2 linked regions of the Granulicella sibirica genome follow. Each later gene encodes a partner of the first gene's protein in a complex. Links are inferred from orthologs where the notes say so. Each region holds a gene or a part of one and is shown on either strand. Other genes may lie near its edges. The genes, in order: xseB and xseA.

What was found.
Region 2: the proteins of xseB (region 1) and xseA are in contact, whole or in part, in a cryo-EM structure (PDB 8TXR), measured with the Escherichia coli proteins. The link is inferred for Granulicella sibirica from one-to-one orthologs.

The regions. Positions count from the first base shown.
Region 1 is NZ_RDSM01000001.1:312,262-327,313, reverse strand. What follows is about bases 11,886-14,745. They hold xseB (exodeoxyribonuclease VII small subunit), read left to right. Parts: upstream 11,886-13,112; coding sequence 13,113-13,379; downstream 13,380-14,745. Other genes in these bases: GRAN_RS01285 (polyprenyl synthetase family protein), read right to left, coding at 14,110-14,745; GRAN_RS26880 (ATPase), read left to right, coding at 13,473-14,126; GRAN_RS25340 (hypothetical protein), read left to right, coding at 13,390-13,530; GRAN_RS01300 (bifunctional homocysteine S-methyltransferase/methylenetetrahydrofolate reductase), read left to right, coding at 11,886-13,110. Also shown: GRAN_RS01355 (GNAT family N-acetyltransferase), read right to left, coding at 1-315; replication restart helicase PriA, read left to right, coding at 400-2,913; GRAN_RS01345 (site-2 protease family protein), read right to left, coding at 2,925-3,932; GRAN_RS01340 (HU family DNA-binding protein), read right to left, coding at 3,960-4,325; dcd (dCTP deaminase), read left to right, coding at 4,400-4,954; GRAN_RS01330 (response regulator transcription factor), read left to right, coding at 5,050-5,754; GRAN_RS01325 (lipid-binding SYLF domain-containing protein), read left to right, coding at 6,037-6,735; GRAN_RS01320 (lysophospholipid acyltransferase family protein), read left to right, coding at 6,882-7,787; GRAN_RS01315 (UDP-3-O-(3-hydroxymyristoyl)glucosamine N-acyltransferase), read left to right, coding at 7,784-8,695; bacillithiol biosynthesis deacetylase BshB1, read right to left, coding at 8,722-9,429; GRAN_RS01305 (hypothetical protein), read right to left, coding at 9,512-10,945; more of GRAN_RS01300, read left to right, coding at 11,167-11,885; more of GRAN_RS01285, read right to left, coding at 14,746-15,052. UniProt on the Escherichia coli protein: Bidirectionally degrades single-stranded DNA into large acid-insoluble oligonucleotides, which are then degraded further into small acid-soluble oligonucleotides.
Region 2 is NZ_RDSM01000002.1:157,201-172,305, reverse strand. What follows is about bases 7,019-9,931. They hold xseA (exodeoxyribonuclease VII large subunit), read left to right. Parts: upstream 7,019-7,677; coding sequence 7,678-9,186; downstream 9,187-9,931. Other genes in these bases: glmM (phosphoglucosamine mutase), read left to right, coding at 9,183-9,931; GRAN_RS11555 (leucine-rich repeat domain-containing protein), read right to left, coding at 7,019-7,637. Also shown: efp (elongation factor P), read right to left, coding at 1-14; GRAN_RS11585 (nuclease), read right to left, coding at 118-1,032; GRAN_RS11580 (anthranilate synthase component II), read right to left, coding at 1,068-1,676; trpE (anthranilate synthase component I), read right to left, coding at 1,691-3,214; GRAN_RS11570 (Glu/Leu/Phe/Val family dehydrogenase), read left to right, coding at 3,408-4,706; pgsA (CDP-diacylglycerol--glycerol-3-phosphate 3-phosphatidyltransferase), read left to right, coding at 4,886-5,590; GRAN_RS25495 (hypothetical protein), read right to left, coding at 5,637-5,786; GRAN_RS11560 (NHL repeat-containing protein), read left to right, coding at 5,933-6,877; more of GRAN_RS11555, read right to left, coding at 6,972-7,018; more of glmM, read left to right, coding at 9,932-10,520; GRAN_RS11540 (PP2C family protein-serine/threonine phosphatase), read left to right, coding at 10,598-11,365; GRAN_RS11535 (Dyp-type peroxidase), read left to right, coding at 11,506-13,089; GRAN_RS11530 (VOC family protein), read left to right, coding at 13,296-13,682; GRAN_RS11525 (hypothetical protein), read left to right, coding at 13,764-15,105. UniProt on the Escherichia coli protein: Bidirectionally degrades single-stranded DNA into large acid-insoluble oligonucleotides, which are then degraded further into small acid-soluble oligonucleotides.

The sequences.
Region 1 (15,052 bases):
CTCACCTAGTTCAAGAAAGAGCGCAGAGGCCACACCCGACCCGCGATGGGCAGGGGCGACATCGATCCATTCCAACTCTCCCTCGCAGTCGAAGCGCTGGGTGAGGTGCCCGCCGATCAGGCCGATGACCTCGTCCCCCACCATAGCCACGAAGAGCGTTCGGCTAGGTAAGGCGTGTTGCGGATTGATCGTCCCATCCATGTAGCCGCGAATGCGGGATTGCCAGTAGTCCTCCGTGCCCCACGTCTGGGCGCGAAGACTCGCCATGCCTGCGATGTCGCTCGGTCTGGCGGTGCGATAGGTGAGGTCGATCACAATCTCCCCGGTGAGAACAGCTCGCCTGATTCTAGGACGGCCGCGCCGTTTCCCGGATGGTTGGCGAGCAGCTAAGCTGGAATGATGGCTTTGTACTGCGACGTGGCGCTTCCTGTGCCGCTCGACCGCACCTTCACCTATGCGAATGGAATCGGCACCATGCCAGTCGTGGGTGCGCGCGTACTTGTGCCGTTCAGCGGACAGAGGCTGATGGGAGTCGTGGTTCGTCTCCACGATGAGCCTCTTCCGGAGGGTGTCGAGGCGAAGCCGGTGCAGGCGGTGCTGGATGAAGTAGCGCTTCTCCCCGACGAGTTGACGAAGCTCGCCCTGTGGATCGCCCAGTACTACGTCGCTCCGCTCGGCGAGGTCCTTCGGGGAATGCTTCCTTTGAGCGCCGAGGTGAAGCGGCAGTTCGTCTACCGCATTGGAGAGGCCGGGCGGCGCGTCCTGTACGAGGGCGCGGCCAAGGGATCCTCGCGGCGTTCAAGGCTCACTCCGGAGGAGCAGAATCGCGAATATGCCGTCCTGAACTATCTCGAAAGCGGAGAAAGCGCGAAGGCTTCAGCGCTGCGGTCTGCGACACAGGCGAACAAGGCCATGCTCGACGCGATGGTGCGGAAGAAGTGGCTGGTGAAGGAGGCCGTCGCGGAGGAGCGCGACGCACGCCGTTCCGAGAGGGTTGCCGTCCTGGTGGAGGGAGGCGGCGAGCAAGGCGGAGGACGTCTACCGCGGCTGAATGAGAATCAGCTCGCCGTCATGGCTGAACTGGCCGCCGTCGGTGGCCGCATGCGGGTGAGGGATCTGCGGGAGTCGCTGCGGGACACGGGTATCCCCGACTCGACGCTGGCGACGCTGGTAAAGCGCGGCTTGGTCGGCCTGGAAGACGTAGCGCAAGCCTTCGACATGGGCAGCGTCAGCACCCACGGAAAGAAGCATGCCCACGAACACGCCCTCAACGAGACGCAGATGGAAGCGCTCGGAACGATCGCAGTCGCCCTCGACCGTGGAGTCTTTGCGCCGCATCTCCTCTATGGCGTCACGGGCTCGGGGAAGACGGCGGTCTACTTCGCGGCGATGCGCCGAGCCCTCGAGAGGGGAAAGAGCGCTCTCTTGCTCGTTCCCGAGATCGGCCTGACCCCGGCGATGACGGGACAGATGGTTGCAGCGTTCGGGAGCGAGGTGGCGCTTCTGCACTCGCAACTCACACCCGACGAGCGCGCTGAGCAGTGGCATAGAATCCGCCGTGGCGAGGCGCGGGTTGTCGTCGGAACGCGTTCGGCGGTCTTCGCCCCGGTGGTTGATCTTGGCATCATCATCGTCGACGAGGAGCACGACTCCAGCTACAAGCAGGAGGAGACGCCCCGCTATCATGGCCGCGACGTCGCGGTCATGCGCGCAAAGCTCAACGACGCCGTAGTGGTGCTCGGTTCGGCGACGCCCTCCCTCGAGAGCTGGGCTAACGCCGATCGCGGCCGCTATGCGCGTGTGGAGATGCGCGAGCGGGTTGCGAACCGGCCGCTTCCTGAAGTCGAACTCATCGACATGCGAGCCGAGTTTCAGGCGGTCGGCAAGGAAGAGGTCTTCTCGCGCAAGCTCATCGAGGAGACCCAGGCCACGCTTGATCGCGGCGAACAGGTCATCATCCTGCTCAACCGCCGCGGATACTCCTTCGTGGTGATGTGCCGAAGCTGCGGCGAGAAGATCGAGTGCGAGAACTGCGCCATCTCGATGACGTATCACAAGCCTGTCGAGGGAACGGACGGACGCGCCCCCGTTGGGCAGAGGTTGGAGTGCCACTACTGCGGTTTTCGCCGAACAGTCCCGAAGGTCTGCCCAAAGTGCGAGAGCGAGCACCTGTATTATCTTGGCGCGGGATCGCAGCAGGGCGAGGAGAGGCTGCAGGAGCTCTTCCCCAGCGCACGGATCGGAAGGATGGATCGCGATACGGTACGTGGGCGCTCCGACATGGAGCGCCTCCTGACGCGCCTTCACGCCGGTGAGATCAATCTCCTCGTCGGGACGCAGATGATCGCCAAGGGTCATGACATCCACGGGGTCACGCTGGTCGGGGTAGTGGGCGCGGACTTCGCCTTGGGCCTGCCCGACTTCCGCGCCGCGGAGCGCGTCTTCCAACTCCTCACCCAGGTCTCAGGCCGGGCGGGCCGCGGAGATCTCCCAGGGAAAGTTGTCGTGCAAACCTACCATCCGGACCACTACGCGATCACCTTCGCGGCAAAGCACGACTACCCGGGCTTCGTCGCCAAGGAGATGAACTATCGGCGTTGGATGCACTATCCTCCCTTCGCCGTCCTGGCAAATGTGGTCATCCAGAGCGACAAGCTTGAAGAAGCGACAGGCTGGTCCGGAGTGCTCGGTCGCTGGCTGCAGAAGCGCGCGATGGAGAAGGTGCGTGTGCTTGGCCCGGCGGCTGCTCCCATCGTCCGCCTCAAGCGAATCTACCGGTATCACTTTGTCCTGAAGGCGGAGAAGAGGCAAGTGCTGCAAGAGGTGCTGCGGGCAATGCTGGCCTTCGCGGAGGCCGAGGGGATTCCGCGCAAGGGCCTCGTCATCGATGTGGACGCCGTACACCTGATGTAACAACACAGGCGTCAGTGGTGAGTGACGATCTGAAGAAGACTGGTTCCGGCAAATGGGCTCAAGGTTCCGCTCAGGATCAGGATGACAAGGCAGATCGGAAGCAGGGCACGTTGCCACGGATGCAGGGGAGGATCTTCCTTAAGCCGCGGATGCTTCAAGCCGGGAATCACCAGTACGATCGCCCAGGCAAACCATCCGACCCACGCGAACGTCCCCAGGATCGCGAGTAGTACGATTGTCACGAAGGAAGTCGCGCGGTGGGCGCGGGGATAGAGAGCATAGAGGATGTGACCGCCGTCAAGCTGGCCGGCCGGAACCAGATTGAGCGAGGTGATCAGCAGGCCCACCCAGCTTGCGACGAGCACGGGGTGAGGAATAATGCGATCCAGCGCAGCTGTCTCAGGACGAAAGACTCGCAGCAATGCGTCCACAAGGTGCAGCAGGAGTGGCTGGAACTGAATCACCTGGGGCACGGGAGCGGGAGTCGACTTCGAGAGGACAAGCCCGACAGCGACCGCAATGATCGCGACAAGGAACCCGGCAATGGGTCCTGCGGCGGCAATCACGGCCATCGCCGATCGCGTCCGAACGCGCCCACGAATGCGGAGGATGGCTCCTGCGGTGCCGCTGAGCGTCGGCGCAGGCAGGAAGTAGGGAAGCGTCACCTGCACCTTGTAGAGCCGGCAGGAAAAGAAGTGGCCGAACTCATGGGCAACGAGAATCGCCAGCACGGTCAGCGAAAATGGAAGACCCGTGGCAAACGCGGCGCGATGATGCCACACCCAGGCATACGGAAAGACATCCGCGTCGGAAGAAAGGGGAACCTGGTCGGTAAGGAAGTTCTCCATGTAGCGCATGCCGACCACGGTGGTGGAGAGCACGGTCAGGAGAAAAAGCACAACGTGAAGCCATAGCCGGTCGCGCCAGCGTTCCTGATGCGGAGGCGAATGAGCGTCCGGCTCGGACGGCCCGTCCTCGTGCGAATTGAGGGAGACCGGGAGCCGGTCGGCGGACGCCATCCTGATTTAAACCTCTTGGGAGCTGGCTTAGTCGAGCAGGTGAAGCTCTTTCCCTGGCTTGAAGCGAACGGCTTTGCCGGGAATAATGCTGACTTCAGCGCCTGTGCGGGGATTGCGGCCGATGCCCGTCTTCCGCGGCTTCACCGTGAACACACCGAAGCCGCGAAGCTCGATTCGATCGCCGCTGAGCATGCTCTGTTTCATACAATCGAAGATGGCATCGACGGAGGCTTCGGCTTTCGTTCTCGGAAGGCCGGTGCGCTCGACGATCCGCTGTACTAGATCCTGCTTGATCACGGTGATCGTCCTCTGGAGGCGGCATGTCCCGGCGAAGCCTTGGGGATCGGAGGTGCCTACTGTCCCGATGTTAGGAAGGCAAGCCCTGATTGTCAATGCAAAACCCCGTGCCTTAGTATCGAGGCTGGCGTCCTGAATGCGGTTCCGGACCTTGGAGGAAGTGGAGCAAGATGGCAATCAAGAGCGATCGTTGGATACGGGAACAAGCCTTGGAACACGGGATGATCGCGCCGTTCAGCGAGAAGCAGGTGCGCGATGGAGTCATCTCGTATGGGCTGTCCTCGTACGGCTACGATCTGCGCGTCTCGGACGAGTTCAAGATCTTTACCAACGTCAATAGCGCCATCATCGACCCGAAAGCCTTCGACGAACGCTCGTTCGTCACGGTGCAGGCCCCGAGCGTCATCGTTCCGCCGAACTCGTTCGCCCTGGCTCGCTCCATCGAATACTTCAAGATTCCACGCGACGTCCTGACGATCTGCGTCGGCAAGTCAACCTATGCGCGCTGCGGAATCATCGTGAACGTCACGCCGTTTGAGCCCGAGTGGGAAGGCTTCGTAACGCTCGAAATCTCGAACACGACTCCATTGCCCGCGAGAATTTACGCGAACGAAGGGCTTTGCCAGATACTCTTCTTCCAATCGGACGAAGTGTGCGAGGTCAGCTACGCGGATCGCAAGGGCAAGTACCAGCATCAGCAGGGAATCGTCCTGCCTATGCTCTAACGGCGTCTTAAGCGTCCGCGGTCCTCTGGGCTCGAAACAAACGTAGCGCTTCACCATGTCGAACTTGCAGGACGGGTGCCAGGTCTCTGGAAGCTATGACGGACGCGGGCAAAGGCTTTTCTCCAGACGATTCCGTGTCGAAGTCACCGGCAACGCCCGTTCGGGTCGGGCTGGTGGCGACAGACCCCATGCGCATCATGGGGCTGCAGGCCATCATGCGCGCCAACACCACCGGGCGGCTCGCCGGCGGCGAGGTCATTCCACTCTCGGTCCCAGGTGTCTTGAACGACGTGGACCTCCGCGTCGTACTCATCGATGCGAGCTGCACGCAGCACCTCATGGAACTCGTGGCGACCTTCAGCCGGGTTCGGCCGCATGTGCGCGTCATCGTCATCGGCGACTCGAAGGACCAGGAGTACATTCAGCAGGTCATCGGAGCGGGAGCCAAGGGGTACCTGCCCCAGACAGCGGATGAAACCGAGATCCGGCTTGCGCTTGAGGTCGTGTATGACGGCTCGATCTGGGCTCCGCGCAAGGTGCTCTCACGTCTGCTGGATGCTTCTAAGCTCGATCAGGCCGCGGGAACAACCTCGGTATCCTTCACGGAACGAGAGTTGCAGGTGCTTCGCCTCTTGGTGACGGGGTTGGGAAACCGGGAGATCGCCGAGGCTCTCAACATCGATGAAAGCACCGTCAAGGCGCACCTTGGCCGCCTCATGAGAAAGGTCGGAGCGAAGAATCGGATCGGGCTGACGGTCGAAGCTCTGCGGCACCATCCCGATCTCGCGAGAAGCGCTTAGCTGTTTACTAATAAGTAAATGGGTAGATTACCTAAGTCGCTAGACCTACGTACTCTTGTGAACTATCCGAAGGCACGAGAAAGTAACTCTACGCAACACAGACCTGGGAGAGGGACTGTGAGAGGAGCCGGGCGACCGGGTTCACTCACAGTCCCTATTTTTTCGTCCATTTTGATTCCATTGGAAGTCAATGCAACCACAGGGGTGGGCACGCCATCGTACCCCAATAGACACTGGGCCATTTGGACCGCGATCTAAAGATTGACTTTGAAAGGTAAGAAAATGACGAAGGTTACTGGATTTGTATGCGCAATGGCGATGGCGGCCACCTCACTGACGTCGTTTGCAGCCACGGACAAGGCGAAGTTGGATGAGCGGTTGACCAACGCGTCTGCCGTGATTAACGAGATCATGGCGACTCCCGATAAGGGCATTCCGCAGTCGATCCTTGCAGGCGCATCGTGCGTCGTCGTAATTCCAAGCTTCAAGAAGGGTGCCTTTGTGGTCGGCGCTCAGTACGGCCAGGGCGCTGCTACCTGCCGCACCCCGAAGGGTTGGAGCGCACCGGTGTTCGTTCAGCTTACGGGCGGAAGCTTCGGTTTCCAGATCGGCGGACAGTCGACTGACCTCGTGCTGATCGCAATGAACCAGAATGGCCTGCAGGACATGCTGAAGAACAAGTTCAAGCTCGGCGCGGACGCCGCCGCTTCCGCCGGCCCGGTTGGCCGTAACGCACAGGCCGGAACGGATTGGAAGCTCAACGCCGAGTTCCTCACCTACTCGCGTTCAAAAGGCCTCTTTGCCGGTCTTGATCTGGACGGCACGGTCCTCTCGCAGAATGAGGATGATACCCGCACAGTCTATGGCGGCAACGTTCCTTACACCGAAGTGCTGAAGGGCAATCAGCCGACGCCTCCCGAGGCTCGCGGCTTCGTTCGCACCGTAGCGAAGTACTTCGTCGTCTCACGCGACAACCACTAAGTTTCACGGATAGGAAAACGTTGGGGCGGCCTTCGGGTCGCCCCAACCTTTTGCTACAGAGTGAAGCGAGCAGACACCTACCACCCGCCAGTTACACTGGGACTGTGAGTTTGAACGAGCAGGAGCAGGGAGCTCCAACGATTACCGTGAAGCACAGGTTGGAATACCTGCTGCTTCGCTGCTTCGTCGAACTCCTGGCAGCCATGCCACGTGCGGTAGCAAGACAGGTCGGGGCAGGCATCGGGTGGATCGCCTACCGGATCGTTCCGCGCCTGAGGGCAGTAGGGCAGCAGAATCTCGCCATGGCGTTTCCCGAGAAGACTGGGGCAGAGCGCGAAGAGATCCTGCGGCAGACATACCGCAACCTGGGATACCAGATCGCGGAGTTCTGTCATATGCCACAGTACGGGCACAAAACGGTCGAGAAGTTCATCCGGTATGAAGGCTTCGAGAACTTCAGCCGAGCGCTCGCCCGTGGCAAGGGCGTGTTCGTGTTGACTGGCCATCTAGGCGCATGGGAACTCTCCAGTTTCTATCACTCGCTGATGGGCAATCCCATGGACATCGTCATCCGCCGTCTCGATAATCCCCTCGTCGACGACTTCGTCAATGGAATCCGTTGCGAGCATGGCAACCGTGTCCTCCACAAAGACGATTTCGCTCGTGGCCTCATCGCCTCGATGCGTGCCGGAAGGACAGTTGGTGTGTTGATGGATACCAATATGACTCCGCCGCAGGGTGTCTTTGTCCCGTTTTTTGGCGTTCCCGCATGCACTGCGTCCGGCGTGCCGCGCATTGCGGAGAGAACGGGTGCAGCGGTTCTCCCAGGCTTTCTTCTGTGGGAGAAGTCTGAGCGGAGATACGTGCTGCACTTTGGCGAAGAGCTGGACCTCGTAAAAACCGGCGACTCCGAAGCCGATGCCCTCACAAATACGGCCATGTTCACCGCCGTGCTGGAAAAGTATATTCGGGCATACCCGGAGCAGTGGCTCTGGATGCACCGCCGCTGGAAGACACGGCCCGAGGGCGAAAAGGGGATCTACCAGAGATGAAGCTTCGCGATTTGCTGCCTGCCGAACAGATAGGAAATGCGGGCGAAGTCGAGATCCTCCGTGTCTCAGGAATGAAGGATGCCGATGCGGCCTCGGTTGTCTTCGCGACCGACGCTGACACACTGAGCGCGGCCCTCGAATCAGCGGCAGGCGCAATCCTGGCCCCCAGAAAACTCGAAGGCGTGGCTGACCAGCGAGTAGCCTACGTGCGTGATCCGCGTTACTCGTTCGCAGAGGCTGGAGACCGGCTTCGCGCGCGCCCGACACAGAGCGAGATCCACCCTTCAGCGGTGATCGCAGACGGAGTCGCCATGGGCACGGGTTGCCAAATAGGGCCCGGCTGCGTCATCGGAGAGGACGTCATTCTCGGAGATGACGTGGAGCTGGTGGCGCGAGTGACCCTTTATCCCCGAACGCGCCTCGGCAGCCGCGTGGTCGTGCAGGCAGGAGCCGTGCTCGGTTCAACAGGATTCGGCTACGCAAGGAACGCCGAAACGGGACGCTATCTACTCTTCCCGCAGCAGGGAAGTCTGGTCATCGGAGACGATGTCGAGATCGGAGCGAATACCACGATCGACCGCGGTGCCCTGGGCGAGACGCGGATAGGCTCGGGGACGAAGATCGACAACCTCGTCCACATCGGGCACAACTGCGTCATCGGCGAAAACGTCATCATCGCCGCGCAGACCGGCATATCAGGCTCAAGCATCGTAGAGGACGGCGCTATTCTCGGGGGCCAGGTCGGCATCGGCGAGCACGCGACGGTCGGTGCAGGCGTCATCCTCGGTGGGGGCGCCGGTGTGCTCAGTGGAAAGAAGATGAAGGGTCCGGGACAGGTCTTCTGGGGAAGACCGGCGCGTCCCCTGAAAGAATACCTCCGGGACCTCGCCCGCCTTCGCAAAGGCTGAAGGGCCTTCTTCGCTCTTTCGGGCGCTCAGATCGATTGAACAGGAATGATCATCAAGTCGCTCGCGAGGGCGACCTCTTTCTGAACGAACGGCTCCGCATAGCGAACACCGGCGAGCATCCCGTAGTGGCGAGCCGACGCAAAAGTTCGCTCCCGGATCTCCTCCTCCGGCACAAACAGCCCGCCACCCTCGGGTCGCGTGGCGTACTGGGAGCGATAGGCGAGCAGCGACTGCAGCCTCTGCTCCATGTAGGCCGATATGTCCACGACGAAGGTAGGACGGACATCCGCGTAAAGCGACGCATAGAGGATCTTGTACGGACGATGCGGCGCGCCCTCCAGATCGAGCTTCGAGAGTCCCGAGACGAAGCAGGATTCATAACCAAGCGTGGCAGACGTGTAGTGGTCCGGGTGCCGTCCCTGCCAGTACGGAAGGATCACCACCCGTGGCCGCAGCCGTCGCAGCACGCCGGCCACCTTGAGCCGATTCTCCAGCGTGTTCTGAACGTTCCCATCCGGGAGATCGAGCGCCTCCCGATGCGAGACACCAAGGATACGTGCCGCGTCATTCGCCTCGGCTTCCCGCTCCGCGGCCGTGCCCCGCGTACCCGATTCACCCCGCGTAAGGTCAAGAATGCCGGTCTTCCAGCCCAGTCCTTGCTGAACAAGAAGCGTTCCGCCACAGGTTTGCTCTACGTCGTCACGATGCGCAGCAATCGCGAGTACATCCACCATCTTCTTGCCCTCAAGAACCGTGTGAACAATTCAGGGCACCCGCGTTGGGTGCCCTGAGCCTTTGATTCCGTTCACCGAGCCGTCAGTTTGTTTCATCGGTCGAAGCATCCATGTACGCCACATCGAGCGCCGTTCCCTGGACGATGATGAACTGGTTGTTGATCTCGGACGCATCGGCGGTGTTAAAGGCGTGCACCTGGCCACCATAGGCCGTGTAGACCTTATGGAAGGTCTCCACCCAGCAAAGTCCTGTCAGGCTTCCGTAGTACTTCGTATTTCCATCGGTGTTCGGATAAGGCACGGAGGAGGTCGATGAGGTAGGATCGACCGCCGGAACGATGCTCGCCGTCTTTGCACCAAGATCGAAACGGGTCAGGCAGTTGTAGTTCAGGTTGTTCTTGGCGCGCTCGCCCGTCGCGCAAAACTGCGAGCCGATCCACAGCGTGTTGTCATCGGCGAAGAGAAGCTTGGAGTGATTGCCGTCCGAGATCGAGTACTTGCCGGTAATGGAAAGGTTCGCGAGGCTGACGGTCGTGAGATTCCCGGCGAAAAGCCCGTCCGCCATCAACTGCTGCCCGGCCAGGTAAAGTGTTGTGCCATCCGAAATCGCAGTCGTGACGCCCCCTGGAACGGCGAAGTTCGAGACAACTGCATTCGTATCGGGAGATGTCGTGGGAATCGTGTTGATGACCAGCGGCGCAAGGTTCAGGATGGACACGCTGGCCGTCGAACCACCGCACTCCGGACCGCAATTCAGGACATCGACCGTCGTGCCATCGAGCGAGAAGTACGCATCCTGCGGGCGGTCGTAGGTTCCCACCACCGGAACGACGCAGTAGACCGGAAGGTTATAGGGCTGGCAGTCGACGTATCCCGGGGGCGTAGCCTGGTTCGCGTTTAGCTTGACCAGCCGGTAGAGCGTATTCGAGTTCCGAACCATCGCGAGGACGACGGTGTTTCCCGTATTGCTGGCGACCCGATATACGTTCGGAAGATTGAGCGCGTAGGACTTTCCCGTGCTGTTGTCCAGCGCGACAAGCTGTCCCGTTGATTCCTCGGCGGAGTAGACAGCTGCTCGGCTTGGCGGGATCGCAAGGCCGGTCGAAAGCGCAGGAAGCGTTCCGGCAGAGCCGGTGGACGCCTCGGTCCCGTAGTTGATAATCGCAACGCTTCCATCCGACTGCGAATAGACGTAGCCGGCGGTCTCGGCCGGGTAGTTGATGATCTTGCTTGGGTAACCGCCAGAGTAGCCGGAGATCGAGAAGCTTGTGATCGTGTTCTGGATGTTGCTGCGAATGTCGCGAAGGCCGTCGAGGATGCTCAGGCCACCCTGTGTTCCGTTGGCCGTGACGCCGACCATGACGCGGTTGGCGAGCTTGCTTGGAGGAATCGGGCGGTTCGCGAACGTGTATTGCGGAAACTTGTAGTAATTATGCCCGCAGGATGCAAGGGCAAGCGTGAACATGGCGAGCAGGAGACCGCTGAGGGTCCGGGTGCAGAGACTACGATTCTTCAACGTGAACAACTCCAGACCATAGGCCTCCGCGCGAGGAACTGCCGCTGCCGGATGCGGGTTTCAGCCGCGATGGTATGACGCGAGTATACCAAAGGGGGTGAGCAGCACGGCCCCGTCCCGGTGGCTTCGCCCGCGCTCGTGGCTTAGGATGAAGGGATGCCCTTTACGCGCCGCAAGGCCGCAGGGCGGGTCGGACTGAAGTGGAAGTGAGGCTTGGTGTCATGGCAGGAACGAGTGTTGTCGAAGGTGCCGGGGTGGCGCAGGCGGTCGATCGCCTGTTCGCAGCGGTCGCGGGTGAAGACGGGGCCGAGCGCAAAACCGTGCTGTGCGATGGCGCCATGGGCACGATGCTCTACAGCCGCGGCGTCTTCATCAATCGCTCGTATGACGAACTGAACCTCTCGCAGCCGGAGCTCGTACGCGCGGTCCACGCCGAGTACCTTCAGGCGGGCGCGCAGATCATTGAAACCAACACCTTCGGCGCAAATGCTTTCCGTCTCGAGCGTTACGGCCTCAAGGACAAGGTCCGCGCGGTCAACATCGCCGGAATGCGCCTCGCCCGCCAGTGTGTGAACGAGATTCGCGAGAAGCAGGCGTCCGAGGCGTTTGTCGCCGGAGCCCTCGGCCCGCTGGGAGTGGGTCTAGCTCCCAGGGGAATCGTAGCGGTCGATGAAGCACGCGACGCATTCCGGGAGCAGGTCAAGGCCCTCGCAGAAGGTGGCCCGGGAGTCGGCGCGGATCTCTTCGTCATCGAGACCATGATGTCCGTCGCAGAGGTCGAGCAGGCAATCGGAGCCGTGAAGGACGAAGCTCCGGGTCTCAAGATCATCGTGATGGTGACAGTCGACGAGGACGGAAACTGCCTCGACGGCACCTCGGCCGAAGACGCCGTAAAGCTCATGGAGAGTTGGGGAGCGGATGCCGTCGGTTGCAACTGCAGCTCCGGTCCCCAGACCGTCCTCGCCGTCATCGAGCGGATGCGCGCCGTCACCAGGCTCCCGCTGGCCGCCATGCCGAACGCCGGCATTCCCCGCGACGTAGACGGCCGCCAGATCTACATGACCTCCCCTGAGTTCATGGGAGGCTTCGCCAAGCGGGCCGTAAAAGCCGGGGCAACCTTCCTCGGAGGCTGCTGCGGGACCACGCCCGCGCACATTCGCGCCATGAGGCACTCACTCCGCGCTCTCGGCGCAATGGAGGCAGGCATCCACGCCGTGGTCGAGGCTCCGGTTGAGAGCAAGGTCGAGCCGCCACCCTTGAAGGATCGCTCGAAGATCGGCGGAATGATCGCCGCCAGTGAGTTTGTCACGCTTGTCGAGATCGTCCCTCCCAAGGGCATCGATTGCTCCAAGGAACTCGAAGGAGCACGCCAGCTTTACCTCCTCGGCGTCGACGCGATCAACGTTCCCGACTCGCCCCGTGCCAGCGCCCGCATGTCGGCGCAGAGCCTCTGCGTGCAGATCCAGCAGCACGTCGGCATCGAGACGATCCTGCATTACACCTGCCGCGACCGCAACGTCCTCAGCATTCAGAGCGACCTGATCGGCGCATCGTCGATCGGCCTGAAGAATGTTCTCTGCCTTACCGGCGACCCCCCGAAGATGGGCAACTACCCCGATGCGACCGCCGTCTTCGACGTCGACGCGATCGGCCTCGTAAAGATCGTGCAGGGCCTCAACCACGGCATGGATATCGGCAAGAACCCCATCGGCGGCTCGACCGGTTTCACCGTATCGGTCGCAGCCAACCCCGGCGTTCCCGACCTCGACTACGAGGTGCGCCGCTTCGCCTCGAAGGTCGAGGCCGGCGCTGAGTTCTGCATCACGCAGCCCGTCTTCGACATGAGGGTCCTCGAGGACTTCCTGCGCAGGATCGAAGGCTTCCGCATCCCGGTCATCGCGGGCATCTGGCCGTTGACGTCGCTCAAGAACGCCGAGTTCATGAAGAACGATCTGAAGGTCCGCGTCCCTGACGAGGTCATGGCACGCATGGCCAGCGCGGGCAGTGTCGAAGGCGCCCGCGCCGAAGGAATCAAGATCGCCCGGGAGATGCTGGCCGAGGCGAAGACGCTCGGCCACATGATGGTCCGGGGCGTCCAGGTAAGCGCACCCTTCGGAAAATACAAGGCTGCGGCGGATGTGTTGGGACTCGGAGAAAAGGAATAGAAATGGCAACGTTTGAAGAGAAATTGACAGCCTTGGAGTCGGTAGTCGAACGTCTCGAGCGCGGTGAACTGTCGCTCGACGATTCCGTCCGCCTCTTCGAAGAGGGAATCGGCCTCTCGAACGCATGCAAGGCAGAGCTGGAGGCAGCGGAAGGCAAGATCCAGGTCCTCGTCGAGCCTGGAGATGGTGCCGTTCTGGTTCAGGAATTGACCGTCGAGGATGATAACGGCGAGGAAGATTTGCTGGATGAGGAATTGGACGAGGAGTAGGATTTAAAACATGAAGCAGGATATCCGCAAACTTGCGTTCTGGCTTGAGAAGGTCTGTCAGGAAGGCATAGCGGTTGAGCAAAAGGTCCTCGAGTGGAAGCTTTCGGAGATCAAGAAGGCGGCTTCAGAGCAAGAGAGCAAATCAAGCTAGTGCCCACCTTGACCGTTGTCGCCGGTCCGAACGGATCGGGAAAGAGTACGCTCACACGGTTGGGGCGACAGGCATTTCAACATACTCCCGTGTTGGATCCAGACGCCATAGGCGTATCGATGCAAACCGTCGGCGTCGCGGGCGGATCTGCCATCGATGCAGGTCGGGACGTTCTGCGAAATGCACAGGAGTTGCTTTCAAAGAACCAGAGCCTCGTTGTCGAAACGACACTCTCTGGAAGCACGTACCTTCGCATGATGGCTCGGGCAAAGTCGCAGGGATACTTGCTTATCCTGCTATTTGTCGGGACGTCTGACGTGTCGATCAACATGCAGCGAGTCCGGCATCGCGTTCTGCTCGGCGGCCACGATGTTCCGGAGGAAGATCAGATTCGTCGTTATCCAAGAAGCATGGAGAACTTTAGGAAAGCTTTCGCACTCGCCGACGAAGCGTCGGTGTTTGATAACTCGTCTATGCAAGGGCACCGGATCGTCGCGATGAAGGGTACGGAAGGTATCGAGTTATTCGAACCCGTGCCCGAATGGGCAGGCTTCCTGCGCGACGCATATTCTGGCACGCTTACCGATCCCTCGTAGTCACAAACCCAGGCACCCAAAGCAGAGCTCGTTTCGCATCCGAATCCGGCAGCGCCGACAGGCTAAGCCGAGCCGCCTCCGCATAAGCGCAAGCCGTATCCATCGCATACGCCAGCGACCCATGCCGATGCAGAATCTCCAGGATCTGCGCGTGGCTGACGCGCGTAAAGCTGCGGTCGGCAAGCACCGTCCGTATCGCCTCGCGGTCTGCTCCCGTCCCGCGTTCGAGCGCATGGATGACAGCCAGTGTCGCCTTACCCTCACGCAGATCGGAAGCAACCGGCTTACCCAGCACATCCTCCGCGGCGGTCAGGTCCAGCACATCATCCACAATCTGGAACGCGAGCCCAAGGTTCCGCCCGTACTCCCCAAGGTTCGATTCCATCTCATCATCCGCATGCGTGATCGCCGCGCCAAGCTGCATCGAAACTCGAAACAGGCAAGCCGTCTTGCGATAGATGAGGTCGAAGTACTCTTCCTCGTTGATCAGGTGGCCGAGCTTCTCCATCTGCAGCAGTTCACCCTCGACCATCTGCTGCGTCAGCGAGATCAGCAGATCGAGCACCTTGAAGCTGCGCTCTTCGAGCGCATGGTGGAAAGACTGCATATACAGCCAGTCGCCAGCCAGCACGCACTTCGAGTTCCCCCACGTCGTATTCGACGAAGGCCGTCCTCGCCGTGTATCGGCCTCGTCGATGATGTCGTCATGCACCAGCGTCGCCGTGTGCAGCATCTCGACGACCGCGCCAAGCCGTATGCGGCTATGCGTGGTGCATCCAAGCGCCTTCGCCGAGAGCAGAAGAAGCAGCGGCCGAATGCGCTTGCCTCCACCCGCCATCAGGTACTGCGCAATGTCCGTAATGACGGCGACCGGAGAGTCCGACTGCTGCGCGAACTCGAGTTCGATAGCGGCGAGATCGTCACGG
Region 2 (15,105 bases), on another replicon or contig:
GCGGGAATCGACATAGAAAAACCTCTAATCTCTTTTTGTATTGAGTTTGCGGCGTGCCCGCGAGCCAGTCGCCGAACCGCTCCACAACCCTACGATTGTAACGCAGCCCAACGGAAGCTAGTCCTTCGACCCACCACCGAACAACCGGCGGAAGAAGTGCCCGATCGCATGCCCAAATCCATGCTTCTCCTCCGGCTCAGCGGAAGCTGCAACAGGCTTAGCCGCCACCGGAGCAGGCTCAGCCGCCGCAGTTCCAGTCGCCGGAGCCTCGTACGTCAGCGAAGCCGCAACCTGCGCATGCACCTCTCCCGCAGGAGCCTGAGGAATCTCCGGTCCCGGAGCCAATCCCTCACTCTGCGCCGCCGGAAACGGGTGCTGCACCGCGGCCTGCGTCTGCGAGACCTTGCCATCGCCCGAAGGCGTCAACGAAGCCTCCGCAAGCGACATGGTCTTCGGAGGTTCTGGTGCAGGACATCCGCATGGCGAGGTCTCGTGATCCACGACCTCCCGCAGACTTCCATGCTCGAACAGCACATGCTGTCCGGCGTGCAGTTCATACGTCGCTTCGCCAAACGAGTCGGTGATTACCAGGGTAGGAGCCGAAGCTCCCCGATGCTCCACGCACGTGTCGCCATTTCGCGTAACCCGCAGGTAGAGATCGAGCGGACCTCCTGCCTTCACCGCGAACCGCAAATCCGGAGTCAGCACCGCATCGTTTGCGACAGAAGCCATCTTGACCTCGATCGCTCCACGATCCAGCGCCAACATCAGCGGCGCACCAGCCGAGCTCGAAGCCCCCGAAGAAAGGTGCAGTCCACTCGTCTGGCAAACCTTCACTGTCCCACCACGCTGGAGCGACACTTCCGCTGCATGATCCTTGGCCGTCACGCTGCTGCTTCCCACCAGCACCGCTCGCCCACCCGTGACCTCAAGCGATCCCGCAACAGTCGCGTCCTGCATGGCGACACTTCCGATCGGCTGCTGCGCCCAGGCGTTTCCCCCAACCAGCAAGACTCCACCAGCCAGAGCCAACCGACACTTCGCCACTCTCAGCGTGCAGGCCATCCTCAACCCTTCATCTTCAGGAAGTTCTCGATGATCGTCTTCCCATGCGTGGTCAGCACGCTCTCCGGATGAAACTGAACCCCTTCAATCGGAAGATCGCGGTGGCGAAGAGCCATAATGGTCTGCCCTGCCCCATCCGTTCCGGCAACGACGCGAGCCGAGATCTCAAGCTCCTCTGGAAAACCCTCCTCCGAAACGATCAGCGAATGGTACCGCGTGCATGTCATTGCCGAAGGAATCCCCGCGAAGATCGTCTCCCCATCATGCTCGATCTCGCTCGTCTTTCCATGCATCAGCTTCGGAGCCCGAATCACCTTGCCTCCGAACGCCGCACCGATCGCCTGGTGACCAAGGCAAACGCCAAGAATCGGAACCTTCGGCCCACCGTTCTCGCCAAGCGCAGCAAAATGCTTAATGAGGTCGATCGAAATCCCCGCGTCCTCTGGCGTGCATGGTCCCGGTGAAATCAGGATGCGATCCGGCTGCAATGCTTCAACCTCCGCGGGAGACATCTCATCGTTCCGCTTGATCACCATCTCCGCCCCAAGCTCGCCCATGTATTGCACGAGGTTATAGGTAAACGAATCGTAATTATCTAGAACAAAAACCATCCCATCTCCCTTGACTAACGCCCGCCGGACCTTGCCCGCTCGATCGCCCTCACCACAGCCTTTGCCTTATTCCCGCACTCCTCGAACTCGCTCTCCGGAATCGAGTCAGCCACAATTCCAGCACCAGCCTGAATGTGTCCCTGTTTGCCGTTCATGAACAAGGTACGAATCGCAATACACGAGTCCAGATTCCCGTTGAAGTCCGCATACAGAATGCTTCCGCCGTAAACACCTCGACGAGCCGGTTCGAGTTCCTCAATGACCTCCATCGCCCGGATCTTCGGAGCACCACTCAATGTTCCCGCAGGGAAGCACGCCCGAAACGCATCGACTGGCCCAAGCTCCTTCTTCAGCGTCCCCTCGACCGCGCTGACGAGGTGCATCACGTGACTGTATCGCTCCACAAACATCAGGTCTTTCACCCGCACCGAACCGAACTCACTCACACGTCCAACATCGTTTCGTCCGAGATCGACAAGCATGATGTGCTCGGCAACCTCCTTCTCGTCGGCCCGGAGATCCGCCTCGAGAGCCTGGTCTTCGGCCTCATTCTCCGACCGCTTGCGCGTCCCGGCTATCGGCCTGTACTCCACATGACGTCCGTGCACGCGCACGAGAAGCTCCGGAGAGCTGCCCACGATGTGAGCCTCGGACTTCTCCGCTCCATCCATCTCAAAGCGCAGGAAGTACATATAAGGAGATGGATTCACAATCCGCAACGCCCGATAGACCTCGAACGCGTCCACATCCGGCACGAGATCGAACCGTTGCGAGAGAACGCATTGGAAGACATCTCCCGAAGCGATGTACTCCTTCGCTGCAATCACTGACTTGAGGAACGCAGCCCTGGTCGTTCGGGGAACGATCTTCAGCTTGCCTAACTCCTTTGACCGCTTGCGCTTCGGTAGCTCCTGCGCCAGGCGCTTCTCCAGCCGGTTCAGCCTCTTGACCGAGCGCTCGTAAGCGCCTTCGCTCGCTTCCCGCTGAAAGTCGGCCGTAACCATCAGGTGAATCTCCTTCTTCACGTGGTCGAAGGCCAGCACCTGGTCGAAGAACATCAGGCACGCATCGGGCACGCCCAATTCGTCCTTCGCTAGCGACGGAAGCTTCTCGATCTGGCGAACGACATCGTAGGAGAAGAATCCAACTGCGCCGGCGGTAAACGGCGGCAAACCCGGCAGGCGCGCTGGAGTGTGGCCGTCGAGAGCCTTCTTGAGCTCGTCGAAGATGTCTCCCTCGAAAGTGCGCCGCTTCCGGCCTTCCTGAACGGTGATGCTGCGGCCGCGCGAGACCATCTTCTTATAGGGCTGAACGCCGATGAAGGTGTACCGTCCGACGCGTTCGCCGCCTTCGACGGACTCGAGGAGAAAGGCTTCCGGCTCTTCGGCCGCGATGCGGAGGAAGGCGGAGACGGGGGTTTCGAGGTCGGCGACGACCGTGCGATAGACCGGAACGAGCGAATGCACCTTGCTGAGCCGCGAAAACTCCTTCGCTGACGGAAACGAAACAGCCTGAGACGAACTGCGTGCAGCACACATCCCTCCATCATAGCCGTCCTTCCCGGTTGCCCACTGTAACGCGCGGGGCCTATACTCCGCAGGTTGGACCACAGACCGGTCTGGTCCGACGCGCACGCTTCCCCTGTGACTCCCGTGTCAATTCCGGGAGTAATTCACACCGCGGAGAGCCTGATGGCCGGAGAATCACTGATAAGTAGTCAAAGAGGACCCCATGTCGACCGCAATTCTTGATACACCTGTTCCAACCCACACGATCTCCCTTGAAGAGGAGACAAATCCCTGGCAGGCGCAGGCCGCTCGTTTCGACCTCGCCGCCCGTAAGCTCAGCCTTGATCCCGGCGTCTGGAAGGTGCTCCGTTACCCTTCGCGTGAACTCATCGTCCACATTCCGGTTGCAATGGATGATGGCTCGATCGAGGTGTTTACCGGGTATCGTGTGCAGCACTCGATCGCGCGTGGTCCGGCGAAGGGTGGGATTCGCTACTCGCCGGATGTGTCGCTGGACGAGGTTCGTGCGCTGGCTTCGTGGATGACGTGGAAATGCGCGGTCGTCAATATTCCGTTCGGCGGGGCGAAGGGCGGCGTGATCTGCGACCCGAAGACGATGTCGCAGGGCGAGTTGGAGAGGATGACGCGGCGCTATACGGCTGAGTTGATGGAGTTCATCGGACCGGAGAAAGACGTTCCTGCTCCTGATATGGGGACGAACGAGCAGACCATGGCGTGGATTATGGACACCTATTCCATGCACATGCGGCAGACGGTGACCTCGGTTGTGACCGGAAAGCCGGTGAATATCGGCGGTTCGCGTGGACGGCGCGAGGCTACGGGACGTGGAATCGCAGTGGTCTGCGATCAGGCTCTGAAGCACTTCGACCTTCCCGTGAAGGGTTGCAGGGTGATCGTTCAGGGTTTCGGCAATGTGGGCTCGAACGCGGCGAAGATCCTGTTCGACAAGGGTTACACGATCCTTGGCATTGCGGAATACGATGGCGCGGTTGCCAACCAGAATGGCTTGGATATCAACGCGCTCCTGTTGCATCGGCAGAAAGCTGGAACGATCAACGGGTTTGCTGGTGGAGATGCAGTCGATAAGGCGGAGCTTCTGACCTGGAATTGCGAGATCCTGATTCCGGCGGCGACCGAGAATGTGATTACGAGCCAGAATGCCGGTTCGCTGAACTGCAGGATTCTCTGCGAAGGGGCGAATGGGCCTACGACGATCGTTGCGGATGACATTCTCGAGGCGAAGGGCGTTTTTGTGATTCCCGACATTCTTGCCAATGCCGGGGGCGTGACGACGAGCTACTTCGAGTGGGTCCAGGACCGGATGGGTTACTTCTGGACCGAGGCAGAGGTGAACCAGAGGCTCGAGCGGATCATGATGGACAGCTTCGAGGATGTGCTCTCCTATGCGAAGTCCCACGCGGTGAACAACCGGATCGCCGCTTACATGCTGGCGATCGACCGGGTCGCCTATACAACCAAACAACGCGGCATCTACGCCTGATCGTCGTAACACCGCTCGTGCAGGAGGGGCAGCCGCGGGGCTGCCCTTTTTGGTGTTACGTGTGCTGTTCCTGCCTGAGCGCACCAGCATTCCCAACAAACATAACGCCGGTGTGACAGAATGCTGGTAACCGCCCTCTTTCCCGAAGCCTGAGACTGACCGGCGCGCCGAGCCCCGCGATGAATCTGCCCAACTCCATCACGATGAGCCGCATCGCCAGCGTGCCGCTGCTGATCTGGGTGATGTCTCCACTTGGTCTCCATACGCTCCAGACTCTGTTTCCGCCGACGCATCCCGGGGGACTGCTCGGGGGCGAACAGGAGATCGCGGCTTCCATCATCTTTATCATCGCGAGCATCACTGACGGGCTCGACGGGTATTTGGCGCGGAGGCGGAAGCAGATCACCACCATGGGGATGCTGCTCGATCCGCTGGCCGACAAGCTGATGGTGACGGCGGCGTACATCATTCTCGTCGCGTATAACCCGAGGATCGTTCCCCCCTGGATTGCTGTCGTGGTGATTGGGAGGGAGTTCCTGGTCTCCGGGCTGCGTTCGATCGCTTCCGCCGAAGGCTTCACGATCGAGGCGAGCGAGATCGGGAAACTCAAGACCGTCATTCAGATCGTCTCGGTGGTTGCCGCCATCCTCGCTCATCGTTGGGACTACTGGAACTGGGGCGGGTTTATCGTCGCCGTTCACTTTATTGCCGTGACCGCGATCTACTGGATGACGATCGTCTCGATCATCTCGGCGATCGACTACTTCGTCGGGTTCTGGAACAAGATAGATCATGCGAGCGACAAGCGGCGGACGCGGAGGTCGGCCGTGCTCAGCCGCCGGAAGCCTCCTGCGGCGGCAAAGGCCAATTCGCCGATCGCGTAGATCCTGTGGATCCCACATCTCGGAAGCAGGATGTAGGGCACGGAGCTCAGGCGATTGGAGCGCTGTGGAGTTTGTAGTCGGCCAGGCCGTTAGGGTCGATGCCGAGGGCGAGTTCCACGAGGTTGATCGACTCCCGTAGGAGCTTGATGTAACCGTCTTCGATCTCCATGCGGCCGACGAAAAGCTGGTGGATCATGCGGCCGGTTTTGCGGGATAGGGTGGTGAACTCGTATTCGCCGACGACGACGTCCAGAGTTTCGCGGACAATCTTGGCGGAATGAGCCGACTTTAGACCGTTTGCCCAAAAGGTGCGCGCGAGCGGATATGATCCGGAGACTGCTTATGCGTCTCTCGTTCCTCGCCTCTGCGCTGTTTCTATTGCCCTGCGTTTCTCTTAGCCAGGCTCCCGACGTGACGCTTGGGCGGCACGACTTTTTGTATGCCGGCGAATCGAAGGAGCGCAGGATCTTCCTCGTGCGTGGAGGCCAGGTTGTTTGGTCCTACGACGATCCTTCCGGACGTGGAGAGATCAGCGATGCGACGATGCTCTCGAATGGGAATATCCTCTTCGCGCACCAGTTCGCGGTGGAAGAGATAACCCAGGAGAAGAAGACGGTCTGGCGGTACGACGTTCCAGCCGGGCATGAGGTGCACACAGTTGTGCCGATCGGCCTGGACCGCGTGCTCTATATCCAGAATGGAAACCCGGCTTTGCTGCGAGTGGTGAATATTCGCAGCGGCGTGATGGAGAAGGAATCGGTTCTGAAGACGAAGAACCCGGATAGCGTGCATGGGCAGTTTCGGCATGCGCGTCTGACGGCGAACGGCACCCTGCTCGTGGCGCACATGGATCTCGACCGCGTGGTGGAGTACGACGTCGACGGAAATGAGCTTTGGAGCTTTCCCGGGACACACATCTGGGGAGTGACCCCGCTGGAGAATGGGAACGTGCTGGTCACGGACAGCCTTGGTGTTCGGGAGATTACGCGGCGAGGCGATGCGGCGTGGAGTTGGAAGCCGGGCGATACACCCGGAATTCACGTCGACAGTCTGCAACAGGCATGGCGCCTGCCGAATGGAAATACGGTCGTCAACAATTGGGTGAATGAGTGGAGCCAGAAGGTCCAGCCGGGCAGCCTGCAGGCTATCGAGTTGACTCCGGAGAAGCAGGTAGTTTGGGTGCTTCGTTCTTCCGCGGACGCCCCATATCTAGGACCAAGTACGACGCTGCAGTTCCTGGACAGTCCATCGCGTGCCGAGAACGTGCACTTCGGAGCGATTCGGTAGGGCTTTCGGAAGATGAAAGTTCTCAGTCCCCCATTCGTCTCGGCGATAGCCTTCACGCGGTGCATCAGTTCCTGCGGTAGCTTCTCAAGCCCCCTCACCGATACACCAGGCACCCACGCCCCTCCAATTCCTCCAGCCATCCAGGCCACTCCATCGTCCGTACCCACCGCAAGTCCACCTTCTCCAGCCGAGGCATCTCCAGCATCGTCCTCGGCAAAGAAATAAGCGGATTCCCCCGCAGATCAATTACCCTCAGCTCCGCTAAGTCCCCAATCTCCTCCGGAAGTGCCTCCAGCGCGTTATTCCGCAGATGTAGCTCCCGCAGCCGCCCCAATCCACCAATCGACCCCGGAATCTCTGCGATCCGGTTGTCCGCAATCCGTAGCTCCACCAGCCCACTCATCCCGCAGACCGCCTCCGGAAACCTCTCCATCAAATTCTCACTGACATTCAAATACCGCAGCGCCTTGAGGTTTGCCAGACTCTGCGGAAGTCCAGTAAACCGGTTGTCATGCAGATAAAGAAAGTCCCGCAGCCCCGAAACCTCCCCAATCTCCCCCGGCACCTCCGCCAGCAGGTTATGCCCAAGGTCGAGCATCCTTAGCTCCCGAAGTCCCCCGATCCTCCCCGACACCTCCGTCAGATCGTTATCCGCCAGCACCAGCGTCCGCAGCTCCACCCGCTCCCAGACCCAATCCGGAACCGTCCCAAGCCGCTTCTTCCATAGGTTCAAATCCACATCCACCGAGGCATCGTCCATGCGAACATCCTACGGGCCTGCCTGATAAACTCACCCCTATATGGCTGAGAACCAAGACTCCCCGCCGACTCTAGCCAGCCTCCGCCTCGGCCTCCGGGGAAAGCGCAGCCCCCGCCCCACCCAGGCCACCCTCGGCCTCCTCTTCACCGAACCGACCGCACCGCCACCCACCCCAAAACCCACCCCAGCCCCACCCCAGCCCATCAAGCCCGCAGCCCCCCACGTCTGGACCGTAGGAGCCCTCGTCTCCGAGGTCCGCCGCCAGGTCGAGTCCGCCCACACCGACGTCTGGGTAGCCGGCGAAATCTCAAACCTCCGCCCCGCCCCCTCCGGCCACCTCTACTTCACCCTCAAGGACGGCGAAGCCCAACTCCCCGTCGTCCTCTTCCGCCGCCAGGCCCAACTCCTCCGCTTCCGCCCCAAAGACGGCGACGAGATCCGCGCCCGCGGCCGCATCAGCATCTACGAGTCCCGAGGCCAGCTCCAGCTCATCGCCGAAACCCTCGAGCTCCGCGGCGCAGGCCTGCTCCAGGCAGCCTTCGAACGCCTCCGCGACCGCCTCAAAGCCGATGGCCTCTTCGACACCGCCCGCAAGCGCCCCCTGCCCGCATTCCCCAAGTGCATCGGTGTCATCACCTCCACCAGCGGAGCCGTCATCCGCGACATCGTGACGGTAGCCCGCCGCCGCCACGGCAAGGTCAACCTCCTCATCTACAACGCCACCATGCAGGGCCCGAACTGCCCGCCAACGGTCATCGCCGGCCTCCGCTGGTTCAACAAACATCCCGAACGCGCCGACCTCATCCTCATCGCACGAGGCGGAGGCTCCGCCGAGGACCTCGCCGGCTTCAACGACGAATCCCTCGCCCGCGCCATCGCCGCCTCAACGCTTCCCGTGGTCTCCGCCATCGGCCACGAAACCGACTTCACCATAGCCGACTTCGTCGCCGACCTCCGCGCCCCCACCCCATCCGCCGCCGCCGAGATCATCACCTCCGCCCAGCACCGCATCGAGGACCGCCTCGAAGCCCTCTCGCGCCGCGCCCTCCGCGCCATCCGCTACACCCTCATGCACGGGCGCCAACGCTACGCCCGCCTCTCCGCCGAGTCCGTCCTCAACCGCCTCCGCGACGCCGTCTCCCGCCGCGATCAGCGCATCGACGACCTCCGCTTCCGCCTTGAATCCGCCTCCGCCCGCCGCCTCCGCCAGCAACACCAGCGCCTCGCCGCCCTCGAATCCCGTCTCCACCGCCAGGACATCCGCCTCCGCCTCGCCGAAGCCCAGAGACGTCTCGCCGCCGCCAACGCCCGCCTCACCCGTATCTCGACGCAGCTCATCACCACCCGCCAGAACCGCCTCACAAGAGCAGAAGCCCGCCTCCAAGCCCTCTCGCCTCTCGCCGTTCTCAACCGCGGCTACGCCCTCGTATACTCGCCAGAAGGCAAGCTCCTGCGTAACGCGCACGATACAGAAACCGGCCAACCGATCCGCGCCCGTCTCGCCACCGGAAGCATCAGCGCGACCGTCACGGAGATCCTCCCCAGATGAAGAAACTCTTCGGCACCGACGGCATCCGCGCCGTCGCCGGCCAGCCCCCGCTCGATCCTGCCACCGTCCACGCCATCGGCCTCGCCCTCGCCAACTCCTTAGGCCCCAATCCCCGCATCCTCATGGGCCAGGACACCCGCGAGTCCAGCGACTGGATCGCCGCGACCCTCACCAGCGGCCTTACCTTGGGAGGCGCAACCGTCGAGAGCGCCGGCGTCATCACCACCCCCGCCGTCGCCTTCCTCACCCACACCCACGGCTTTTCGGCAGGCATCGTCATCTCCGCCTCCCACAATCCCTGGGAAGACAACGGCATCAAGCTCTTCGGCCCCGACGGCTACAAGCTCCCCGACGCCACCGAACTCAAGATCGAAGAAGAGATCTTCAAGCAACTGGCCCTCGCCCCCCAGACCCCCGAGCCCTCGAACCCACCCCCGGTGAATGAAGCCGACCGCGCCGAGTACGTCCAGTTCCTCTTATCCCTCGTCCCCGGCCTCTCGCTCGACAACAAGCGCATCGTCGTTGACTGCGCCAACGGAGCCGCCAGCGCCGTAGCCCCCCAGCTCTTCGCCGGCCTCGGCGGTGAGGTCATCATCACCCACGCCAGCCCCACCGGCCGCAACATCAACGAGCACTGCGGAGCCCTCCATCCCGACATCGTAGCCGCCGAAGTCGTCGCCCAAAAAGCCTCGATGGGCATCACCTTCGACGGCGACGCCGACCGAGCCCTCTTCGCCGACGAGCACGGCAACGTCGTCAACGGAGACGCCGTCCTCCTCCTCGCCGCCCGCGACCTCCAGGCCCGCAGCCTCCTCTCGAACTCGACCGTAGTCGCCACCACCATGTCGAACATGGGCCTCGAAGCCGCCCTCAAGCGCTCGCAGATCCGCATGCTCCGCGCTCCCGTAGGCGACAAGTACGTCCTCGAACAAATGCTCTCCACCGGAGCCTCCCTCGGCGGCGAACAATCCGGACACATCATCTTCTCCGGCAAATCCACCACCGGCGACGGCCTCCTCACCGCCCTCCTTCTCCTCGACATCCTCCACCGAGCCAACAAATCCCTCGCCGCACTCCTCACCGACCTCAAGGTCTTCCCCCAGGTCATCATCAACGTGAAGGTCCGCGAGAAGAAGCCGCTCGAACTCATCCCGACCGTGGTAGCCGCCATCGCCGAAGCCGAGCAGGCCCTCGCCGACACCGGCCGCGTCGTCATCCGCTACTCCGGCACCGAAGCCCTCGCCCGCGTCATGATCGAAGCCGAATCCGAGCCGCTCATGCGCCACCACGCCGAAGCCATCGCCCAGGCCATCCGCGCGGAGTTAGCCGTTTAGCCCGCAATTCACTGGCGTTCAAACAAGCCGCCTTGTAAGGTGAAGGCTCATCTTGCGTACGCACTTTGGAGCCTCTGATGCATGTCGGCGAATCCGGTGCTGGTGCCTCGACCAAGACACCAGCGCCCGTAACTCTTCCCACGGTAGAAGGCATCGACCTCCACGCGCAGCATCAAGCCGACAGCAGCGGCGGTGATTTCTTTGACGCCATCCGAATCGGCCAACGCATAGCCTTCCTCCTCACCGATATCGCCGGAACCCGCCAGCAAACCGACCCCATCGCCGCCGAAACGCAAGCCGCGTTCCACGCAAAAGCAACCGAGTTCTTCGGCGCACCCGACGCCAACCTGATGGACGGCAGCGCCCTCCTCGTCCAGTCCCTCAACCTCGCCCTCACCGCAGCCGGTAAGCAGATCCACTTCGCCCCCACCTTCATCGGCTGCTACGACCTCGACCTGGGCCTGCTCGCCTACATCAACGCCGGCGGCCAGACCGCCGCTCTCCGCGACAGTGAAGGAACGCGCCTCCTGCCCAACGTCGCCATGCCCCTCGGCCTCTTCACCCACCTTACCTACGAGCCCTCCATCCAGGCCCTTGAGCCCGGCGCGAAACTCCTCATCGTGACCAAGGGCGTCACCCAGACCATGCACCACGGCACCGAGTTCGGCGACGAGCGCGTCATTGAAATCCTCAAAGACTCCGGGGAGTCGTCGGCCGCAACTATCTGCCAAACCGTCCTCGAGAAAGCCCGCGCCTTCGAAGCCCTGTCCTGGACCAAGCGGCTCTTCAGCAAGAACGCGCAGCCCGAGGACATGACCGCCCTCGTCCTCGCGCGTAGCCGCTGAGACACTCCCCTCAAAAAAATCTGCATCACCCTGAAACGCTCAAGCCCTTCCCATCACCATCCCTGCAATGAAAGATCGAGTGCCCACGCGCACTCCGCGTAAGTCCCTTGGCTCGCATCTTGCAGTCGAAAGGCATCTTCATGCCCACCGTTCAGAATCCCATCGATCCCATCGCGATCGATCTTGACGAGATTCAAGGCAACATTCTCGCCGGCTTCAACAAGGATCATCAACGCTTCCTCTTCCTCCGCATCGATCACGTCGATACCGCGAAGGCATGGCTCCGCGCCCTTGTCCCGCAGATCTCGAAATCTACGGACGTCGCCGCCTTCAACAACGATTTCCGCGCCGCGCGCCGTCGCAATCGCGGCGAAGTCAACATGCCCAAGGCCTCCTGGATCAACATCGCCTTCACCTTTGCCGGCCTCAAAGCCCTGAACGCCTCCGGCATCAGTTCCTTCCCCGGCGAGTTCAAGCAGGGCATGGCCGCTCGCAAGTCCGTCATCGGCGACCTCCACCACAGCGACCCCAACCACTGGCAGGCACCCTTCCAGCAGCCTGAGCAACTCCATCTCGTCCTGCACCTCGCCGCAGACGACGCCACCGACCTTACCGCCGCCACCCTCAACGTCATGGACGGCCTCCCCACCAGCGGCCTCTCGCTCCTCTACGACCAGCTTGGCGAGACCCTCCCCGCCCCACTCACCGGCCACGAGCACTTCGGCTTCAAGGATGGCGTCTCCCAGCCCGGCATCAAGGGCTTCACCGCCTCCGCCGACACCAACCCCGGCCCGAACTCCGGCCACCAGGGCGTCCCCGGACAGGACCTCCTCTGGCCCGGCGAGTTCGTCCTCGGCTACCCCACCCAGGTTCCTACCCGCCCCGACCCATCGTTCGACGGCCCCAACCCCGCTCAGGGACCCATCAGCGCCAGCGGCCCCGCTTGGACCCGCAACGGCTCCTATCTCGTCTTCCGCAAGCTCCGCCAGGACGTCGCCGGCTTCATCAAGAGCGTCAATGCCAACGCGACCGCCCTCTCGATGCCGCCCGAGGTCTTCGGAGCCAAGATCGTCGGACGCTACGCCAGCGGATGCCCCATCCAGCACACCGCCTACGAGGGCTCCGATAACGGCTTCCCCGCAGACTTCGACGCCAGCACCGGCGATCCCTCCAACCTTCACCCCGAGATGCTCGACGCCAACCTCATCAACAACTTCGAGTACGGTGACGATCTCCGCGGCACCGGCGTCCCGCGCTCCGGCCACATCCGCAAGGCCTACCCGCGCGACGAGCAGTTCCTCAAGGCCGACGGCACCGTCGACCCTAACAGCGATCTCCACGAGAGCTTCACCCAGACCCACCGCCTCCTCCGCCGCGGCATCCCCTTCGGCCCCGCTTTCAAGCGCCCGAAGCACCCCGGCGACCCAATCACCGACGACGGCGTCGATCGCGGTCTGCTCTTCCTCTGCTACCAGAAGAGCATCAGCGACCAGTTCGAGTTCGTCCAGAAGTTCTGGATCAACGATCCCAACTTCCCCCAGAAGGGCGATGGCGTTGACCCCGTCATGTCACAAAGTACATCCGGTGCGATGAAGTGCCCCTTCCACAGCAAAAGCAGCACCGCCACCAACACAGTAACGCTCAACCACTTCGTCACCACCGAGGGCGGCGAGTACTTCTTCCAGCCCTCGATCTCCGCCCTTCAATCTTTGGCAGCAGAATAACGCCGCCACCCAAGTCTCCGAGCACCCCACGCGAGCCCTGCTTCGCGTGGGGCTTTTTTTCTTGGAATTTAGCAGCAACAACGAACGCGGGTGCCCAGGTCTCGCCCTTGAGACCTGGCCATCGGAACAGGACAATCGTCTCAGCATCAGCACGAACTAGGTCGTGTCCCCGATATCATCGGTCCCAACGTCAAGCGGGAGCCTCCATGCCCATCCATCTCGCCCCATTCCTCTCCGTCCGGAACAGCGAAGCCGCCCTCGCCTTTTACAAACTAGCCTTCGCCGCCGAAGAGATCTTCGCCTTCCATGACGAAAGCAAAGGCGAAGTCATCGCCCACCTCTCCCTCGGCGACTCCTCCTTCTGGCTCTCGGAAGAATCACCCGAATACCAGAACTACAGCCCCGAAACCCTAAACGGCAGCACAACCCGCATGATCATCACCACGGAAGATCCCGACGCCGTCTTCAACCGCGCCATCGCCGCCGGAGCCACCTCCATCTGTCCCGTCCGCGACGAGTCCTACGGCTGGCGCATCGGCCGCCTCGCCGACCCCTTCGGCCACCACTGGGAGGTTGGCCGGCCCCCGGGTTAGAACCCACCGTCCCGTATACTCTGGACAACCAAGACGACCAGCACAAGCAACCCACACTGACTTCCGCCAGAGGCCCCGGTTTTGCCACAAACCAAAGACATCCCAACCCATCCCGGAACCCGCCACACCCTCCGCTTTCAGGTCCTCGCAATCGCCGCATGCCTCGTCCTCGGCGCCCTCATGATCCTCAACACCCAGATGGGCGGCGAGGGCATGTGGTTCTGGTACGCCACCGTCTTCCATCACGGCGCAAAGCTCTACTCCGGCCTCCACATCGTCCTCCAGCCCCTCTATCTGCTCGAGACCAACGCCTGGATGACCCTCTTCGGCGTCAAGTCCTTCGCCTACGAGACCCCCTCCATCCTCCACTGCCTCGCCCTCGCCATCGGCATCCTCCTCATCCTCCGCGAGTGCACCTGGCCCGACTGGCAGAAGGCCATCTTTCTCCTCGGCACCTTCGTCATCATCATCGACGGCCACTCCTACCGCTTCGACGACTACCACGTCGTCGCCGAAGAGATCATCCTCTTCGCCCTCCTCTTCATGCTCTACCTGGCCAGGGCGCTCGAACCCCGCCGCCAGCTCATCGACTCCGCCGCCCTCGGCATCCTCTCCGGTCTAGCCGTCACCACCCGCCTCACCGACGGCGCTGCCCTGCTCGTCGCGACCGCCATCATCATTCCCTTCCTCACCCGGGGCAAAAAACTTCCCGCTCTCGCCGTCTACTTCATCGCCGCCGCCCTCACCCTCCTCTTCATCGTCTCCCTCACCGGCGACACCTTCTCCGCCTATCTCAGCAACAGCCTCATCCACGCCGCAGGCAGTAAGGGAGGCACCGGAAGCATCCTCGCCGCTCCCTTCGCCATGTTCGTCAACACCATCAAGCTTGCCTACAATCTCCGCCGCCGCATGACCTTCGACATCACCGTCCTGTTCGTCATCGGCTATCTCATCCAGCGCTTCTGGAAGCCCGCCGTCCCCTACATCACCCTCATCCAGCTAACCCTCGCAACCCTCATCTTTTACCGCGACCCGCAGGGCATCCAGGATGGCGAACTCATCGTCCTCCTCGTCCTCTACCTGACTCCCCTCATGTATCTCCTCGCCCCGCTGGTCGCCGCACGCTTCGCCATCGCCCGCGCCAGCCACACCCCCTGGGACCCACGCGAAGCCATCGTCCTTCTCCCCCTCGCCGAGTGGGCCTCCTACTCCGCCGGAGCGGCCGCCGAGCCCGTCACCAACTACTACGCCCCCGTCTCGCTCCTGCTTCTCCTCATCCCTACCATTCAGCCCTTCCGCCGCCTCCCCATCTGGGTTCGCTACTCGATCATCACCGTCATGGCGATGGCCGCCTTCTCCGGCATCAGTTCCAAGTACAAAACTCCTTACTACTGGCAGAACTACCGCACCACCCGCATGTTCG